Linked DNA regions of Niveibacterium microcysteis. The protein of the gene in region 1 binds, or shares a complex with, the protein of each later gene. Links are inferred from orthologs where the notes say so. Each region holds a gene or a part of one and is shown in the gene's direction. Other genes may lie near its edges.

The links.
Region 2: the proteins of dnaX (region 1) and holA are in contact, whole or in part, in a cryo-EM structure (PDB 8GIZ), measured with the Escherichia coli proteins. The link is inferred for Niveibacterium microcysteis from one-to-one orthologs.

The regions. Positions count from the first base shown.
Region 1 is NZ_CP071060.1:3,415,299-3,418,589, reverse strand. Bases 11-2,986 are described here. They hold dnaX (DNA polymerase III subunit gamma/tau), read left to right. Parts: upstream 11-544; coding sequence 545-2,428; downstream 2,429-2,986. Other genes in these bases: recR (recombination mediator RecR), read left to right, coding at 2,842-2,986; JY500_RS15505 (YbaB/EbfC family nucleoid-associated protein), read left to right, coding at 2,444-2,779; JY500_RS15515 (hypothetical protein), read right to left, coding at 184-387. Outside these bases: more of recR, read left to right, coding at 2,987-3,291. UniProt on the Escherichia coli protein: Part of the beta sliding clamp loading complex, which hydrolyzes ATP to load the beta clamp onto primed DNA to form the DNA replication pre-initiation complex.
Region 2 is NZ_CP071060.1:783,017-786,084, reverse strand. The notes cover bases 79-2,831. They hold holA (DNA polymerase III subunit delta), read left to right. Parts: upstream 79-817; coding sequence 818-1,846; downstream 1,847-2,831. Other genes in these bases: lpdA (dihydrolipoyl dehydrogenase), read right to left, coding at 2,362-2,831; JY500_RS03670 (LPS-assembly lipoprotein LptE), read left to right, coding at 283-813; JY500_RS03675 (GNAT family N-acetyltransferase), read left to right, coding at 79-286. In the rest of the region: more of JY500_RS03675, read left to right, coding at 1-78; more of lpdA, read right to left, coding at 2,832-3,068. UniProt on the Escherichia coli protein: Part of the beta sliding clamp loading complex, which hydrolyzes ATP to load the beta clamp onto primed DNA to form the DNA replication pre-initiation complex.

The DNA.
Region 1 (3,291 bases):
CGCCGTGTTATGATTCGGCGTGGCGGGTCTCCTCGCATTGCAGCGTGGGAATCTGGTCAGGTCCGGAAGGAAGCAGCCATAACCGCTCCCTGCAAGTGCCGGGGGTCAGGCTCGCCACCCTGACTACGAGAAGGGCGCCGAAGGAAACTTCGGCGCCCTTTGCTTTTTCAGCGCGGTGCGTCCTTACGTCGCGATGCCGACATGCTTGCCGATACCGTGCGCCGGTGAAACGATCGTGTGGATGCGCGGGTCGAGATGCGGCGTCCGGTCTGCTCCGATCGCGCTGGCGCCCTGCATGGCCAGAACCGTTACACCGCCCATGAAGATGGCGAGCCCAAGGCTGCGGCGCGCGCGGCGCAGGGTGTGGCTGCGAGTGATCTGGTTCATGGTGGCCTCCCGTTGCTCTGTTGGTGTTGCCCAGTGTGGTCGTTTGGTTTCGGTAGGGCCAATTGATTAAAGCAACCATTGTCATCAGGTTTGCCTATCGATCGGCTACGCCGCACCGCTCGCGGGGCCCCTCCGACCCTCTGCTAGAATCCCCCGCATGAGTTACTTGGTGCTGGCGCGCAAATGGCGCCCAAAAAGCTTCGACACCCTCGTCGGGCAGGAGCATGTGGTGCGCGCGCTGACGCATGCGCTGGCCACCGGCCGCCTGCACCACGCCTGGCTCTTTACCGGCACGCGAGGGGTCGGCAAGACGACGATCTCGCGCATCCTCGCCAAGGCCTTGAACTGCGAGACCGGGGTGACGGCGACCCCGTGCGGCGTGTGTTCGGCCTGCCAGGAAATCGATGCCGGGCGCTTCGTCGATTACGTCGAGATGGACGCCGCGAGCAACCGTGGCGTGGACGACATGGCCTCGCTGCTGGACAAGGCGGCTTATGCGCCGACCCGCGGTCGCTACAAGGTCTACATGATCGACGAAGTGCACCAGCTCACCGGGCATGCGTTCAACGCGATGCTCAAGACGCTGGAAGAGCCGCCCGCGCACATGAAGTTCATCCTCGCGACCACCGATCCGCAGAAGATTCCGGTGACCGTGCTGTCGCGCTGCCTTCAGTTCAATCTGAAGCAAATGCCGCCGGGGCACATCGTCGATCACCTGTCGCGCATCCTTGAGCAGGAGAACGTGCCCTTCGAGGCCGGCGCCTTGCGCCACCTCGCGCGCGGCGCGAATGGTTCGATGCGTGATGCGCTGTCCTTGCTTGACCAGGCGATCGCGCATGGCGCGGGCCGTGTCGAGGAGCAGGGCGTGCGCGACATGCTGGGCTCGGTTGGCGAGGATCAGCTCTACGCGCTTGTGGAAGGCCTTGCGGCACAAGACCTTCCGGCGATGCTGGCGGTGGCCGACGAGATGCAGGCCCGTAGCCTCAGTTTTGAAGCCGCATTGCAGGCGTTTGCCAGTCTCCTCCACCGCCTTGCGCTGACCCAGTTCGCGCCGCAGGCCATCATGGACCTGCAGGAGCGTGCGCAGCTTGAAGCGTTGGCCGCGCGTTTTGATCCGGAATTCCTGCAGCTGGCCTATCAGATCGCGATTCATGGTCGCGACGATCTTGCGCTGGCGCCGGATCCCTATGCCGGATTCACGATGACACTGCTGCGCCTGCATGCGTTCCGGCCGGAGATGCCGGGCGATGCACGCGGTGCGCAGGGTGGGGCGCCCTCGGGTGGCGGTGCGCCGCGCGCGCGACCAATGCCGGCCGCTCCGCAGGTCGCAACCACTGCGCCACAGACACAGGCTGCACCCGCCGCGGCACCGCACGCGCAAGCGCCGGTGGCGGTGTCGACGCCGCGCGAGCCCGCGCCTGATCCCGAACCAGAGCCTGCTGCGCCAGCGCCGGCTGTCGCTGCACCGCAAAGCGAACCGCCGTTTGATCCAGGTTTTGATGACCGCTACGAACCGGTACTCGAGCCGGATTTCGAACCGCCATTTGATCCACCCTATGTGCAGGCGGAGGCACGTACCGCTGCGCCAGCTGCACGCGAAGCCGCGCAGAAGCCTGTCGACGTGGCGCCTGCGGTTGTCGAACCGGCGAGCTGGAATGGCGCGCTCGACGACTGGCATGGCATGGTTGCCGCGATGCGGCTGGGCGGACTGGTGCGTGAGCTCGCGCAGCAATGCGAGCTGCTGGGTTTCGATGGTTCCTTGGTGCGCTTGCGCCTGCCCGAAACGCACAAACATCTTGCCGCGATGCAGAGCACGCGCGACAAGTTGCAGGACGCGCTAACCGCCTTGTTGGGGCGCGCTGCGCGTCTTGGTATTGAGATTGGCGCCGTTGCCAGTGAAACGCCGGCACAGCGCAACCAGATTGAAAAGCAGCGTCGCCATGCTGATGCCGTGGCGGCGCTGGAGGCCGATCCCTTCGTGCGCGAAGTGATCGAACGATTCGACGCGACGCTTGTGGAAGCGTCGGTAAAACCGCTTTAAGAAGGAGAGCAAGCGATGTTCAAGGGTGGTGGCATGGGCAATCTGGCCGGGCTGATGAAGCAGGCCCAGCAGATGCAGGAAAACATGAAGAAGGCGCAGGAAGCCCTGGCGCTGATCGAGGTCGAGGGTGCGTCGGGTGCCGGTATGGTCAAGGTTCAGATGACCTGCAAGTACGATGTGCGCCGTGTGACGATTGATCCCTCGGTCATGGATGACAAGGAAATGCTTGAAGACCTCGTCGCCGCCGCCATGAACGATGCGGTGCGCAAGGTTGAAGCCACCACGCAGGAGAAGATGGCCGGCTTCACCGCCGGACTCAACCTGCCGCCGGGCATGAAACTGCCCTTCTGAGCCAATGGCGCGCGGTGCTCTGCCAAGTGCGGAGCTACGCGCCTCACAACTGAAGCGACTGCATGCCTGCCGCCCTAGACGAACTGATTGATGCCTTGCGCGTGTTGCCAGGCGTGGGGCCGAAGTCCGCCCAGCGTATGGCCTATCACCTGCTGCAGCGTGATCGTCAGGGCGCAGGGCGTCTCGGTCGGGCGCTGGAAGGCGCGCTTGCGCACATCCGCCATTGCAATCGCTGCAATACCTTCACCGAGGCCGAGGTCTGCGATCGCTGCCTCAATCCTGCGCGCGATCCGCAGCAGCTTTGCGTCGTGGAGATGCCGGCCGACCTCGCGATGATGGAGCAGACCCACGCCTACCGCGGCATGTACTACGTGCTGATGGGGCGCGTCTCACCACTCGACGGTATCGGCGCGCGCGAACTGCGGCTCGACCGCCTGTTGGCGCGAGCGACCGACGGCACCGTGCAGGAAGTGATCCTCGCGACGAACTTCACCAACGAGGGTGAAGCGACT
Region 2 (3,068 bases), 2.6 Mb from region 1 along the record:
CCAGCTCGGCATCACCGTCGATCTGGCTTGGCAGGGCCAGGGCATCGGCCGCGCACTGATGACGGCCCTGCTCGACACCGCCGACAACTGGCTCGGCCTGTTGCGGATCGAACTGCAGGTGTTCGCCGATAACGCGCGCGCGATAAAGCTGTACGAGTCCTGCGGCTTCGTGCAGGAAGCGGTACTGAAAAGCCACGGGCTGCGCAACGGCGACTATGTGGACACCCTCGTGATGGCGCGCCTTCACCCCAAGCCGCCGCGCCTGCGGCCGGAGATTCAACCGTGACTCGAATCCGATCCGCCCTTCTGCTTGCAGGGCTGACCCTGCTCGGCGCCTGCGGCTTCCACCTGCGCGGCCCGCAGCCGCTGCCGTTCAAGTCGATCCACCTGGGTGTGTCGGCCTACAGCGAATCAGGCGCCAACCTGCGCCGGCAGATCGCAGCCAACGGCGGCACCAAGATCGTGGATAGCCCGGCCGAAGCCGAAGTCAGCCTGGTAATCCTTCAGGACGTGAAGGAGAAGATCATCCTGAGCCTGAACACCGACGGCCGTGTGCGTGAATACGAGCTGCGCGACCGCATCGTGTTCAAGGTGGTCGATCGCGGCGGGCGCGAAGTGATCCCGGCCACCGAAGTCGCCACGAAGCGCGAGATGACCTTCAACGACGCACTGGTGCTGGCGAAGGAACAGGAAGAAGCGCAGTACTACCGCGAGATGGAGAACGACCTGATCCAACGCGTGCTGCGCCGCATGGCTGCCGCACCGTGGCCGCTGCCGGAGTTGCCGGCCACCCAATCGGCGCCGACGCGCTAAGCAGATGGCGGTTCGGCCGGAACAGCTCGCCAGCCAGCTCGAACGCGGCCTCGCGCCGCTCTACATCGTGCATGGTGACGAACCACTGCTGGTGCTCGAAGCCGGCGACGCGATCCGCGCCGCAGCACGCACCCGTGGCATCGACGAACGCGAAGTGCTGGTCGTCACCCAGGGCTTCAAGTGGAACACCCTGGAGATGGCCGCGGGTAACTTGTCCCTGTTCGGCTCCAGCAAGCTGATCGACCTGCGCATTCCGACCGGCAAGCCCGGCCGCGAAGGCGGCGAGGCGCTGCAGCGCTACGTCAAACACCTCGACCCGCAAGGCGTCATCACGCTGATCACGCTGCCGCAACTCGACTGGGCTGCCCGCAAGGCCGCATGGTTCGTCGCGCTGCTCGAAGCCGGCGTCGAAGTCGAATGCAATGCGCCGGCCCTGCCCCAGTTGCCGGACTGGCTGGCCGGGCGGCTGGCACGCCAGAAGCAGCGCGCACCGCGCGATGCGCTGGAATTCATTGCCCAGCACGTCGAAGGCAACCTGCTCGCCGCACATCAGGAGTTGCAGAAGCTCGGCCTGCTGTTCGAGCCAGGCGAGCTGACGCTTGAGCAGGTGCAGGACTCGGTGCTGAACGTCGCGCGTTACGACACGGAAAAGCTGCGCCTCGCCCTGCTCGAAGGCGACCCCGCCCGCCTGACCCGTCTGATCGAAGGTTTGCAAGGCGAAGGCGCGGCGCCACCGCTGGTGCTGTGGGCGATGGCGACCGAGATCCGCACGCTGGCGCTGCTGCGCGCAGGGCAAGACAGCGGTCAACCGCTCGCGGCGCTGTTCAAGCGCGAGCGGGTGTTTGATCGCGAGAAACAGGCTCTGATTCAGCGCGCCCTGCCACGTCTGCCGCTCGGCACACTGCGCGCGGCACTGATGCATGCCGCCCGCGTCGACCGCATCATCAAGGGCGTCGGCGATGGCGAGCTCTGGAACGAGTTCCTGCAGTTAGCTTTGCGGCTGGCGAACACACCACGGCGCCGGCGAGCCTGACACGACAAGCGTGGACAAAAAAATGGCGACCTGAGGTCGCCGAGCTTTTGTTATTCACCCTTGCGCCGAAGCGGTGGGTGTCTGTACGCGCAGTCCGTTGTTTGAAGCGGCGGTTATTCTCGCTCGCCATTGGGTGACAGGAACAGCCCGGTGCGCACGGCTGGCGTCATGACAAGGGGGAGGAGCCATGCGCGTCCCGATGCGGGGAGGGAGGGATTTCACCGGGAAGCTCTGTGCGTCTCCGGGCGTCCGTCAGGGTTAACCCTAATCCACCTTCCGCACCAAAGCAAGGAAATCGCCATTCAATATTTTTATGGCATCGCCGGCACCAAGCGCCGCAAGCCCTTGAATGGAAAAGCGGCGGCTCCGTAGAGCCGCCGCGTTCCAATTGAACTCACCGCCCGATCAGGCGGGAGCTCCCTGCGCTCCCGATGCGTCAGCCAAGCGGCCAGGCATCGGGCCTCCCCCCAGGGGGGCCCGGGTCGGAAGCGCAGTCAGTCTCCCCCGAGACGTTCTTACTTCTTCTTCATCGGCGGCAGATCGGTACAGGTGCCTTCGAAGACCTCTGCCGTCATGCCGATCGACTCACCCAGCGTCGGGTGCGGGTGGATCGTCTTGCCGATATCCACCGCATCACAACCCATCTCGATCGCCAGCGCGATCTCGCCGATCATGTCGCCCGCGTTCGGGCCGACGATGCTGCCGCCGACCACGCGATGCGTCTCTTCGTCGAAGATCAGCTTGGTGAAGCCGTAATCGCAGCCGTTCGCGATGGCACGACCCGAAGCGGCCCACGGGAACTTCGCCACGTTAATCTTGCGGCCACTCGCCTTGGCATCGATCTCGGTCACGCCAACCCAGGCGACTTCCGGCTCGGTGTAGGCCACCGACGGAATGATCGTCGCGTCGAAGAAGGACTTCTGACCGGCTGCCACTTCCGCGGCGACGTGTGCTTCATGCACGCCCTTGTGCGCCAGCATCGGCTGGCCGACGATGTCGCCGATACCGAAGATGTGCGGCACATTGGTGCGCTGCTGCTTGTCGACCGGGATGAAGCCGCGGTCGGTGACATGCACGCCGGCCTTCTCGGCGCCGATCTTCTTGCCGTTGGGACTGCGGCCCACAGCGGAGAGGATCAGGTCATACTTCTGCTCGTCGGCCGGAGCGTTTTCGCCTTCGAACTTCACCAGGATGCCATCCGGCCGGCACGTCACACCCACCG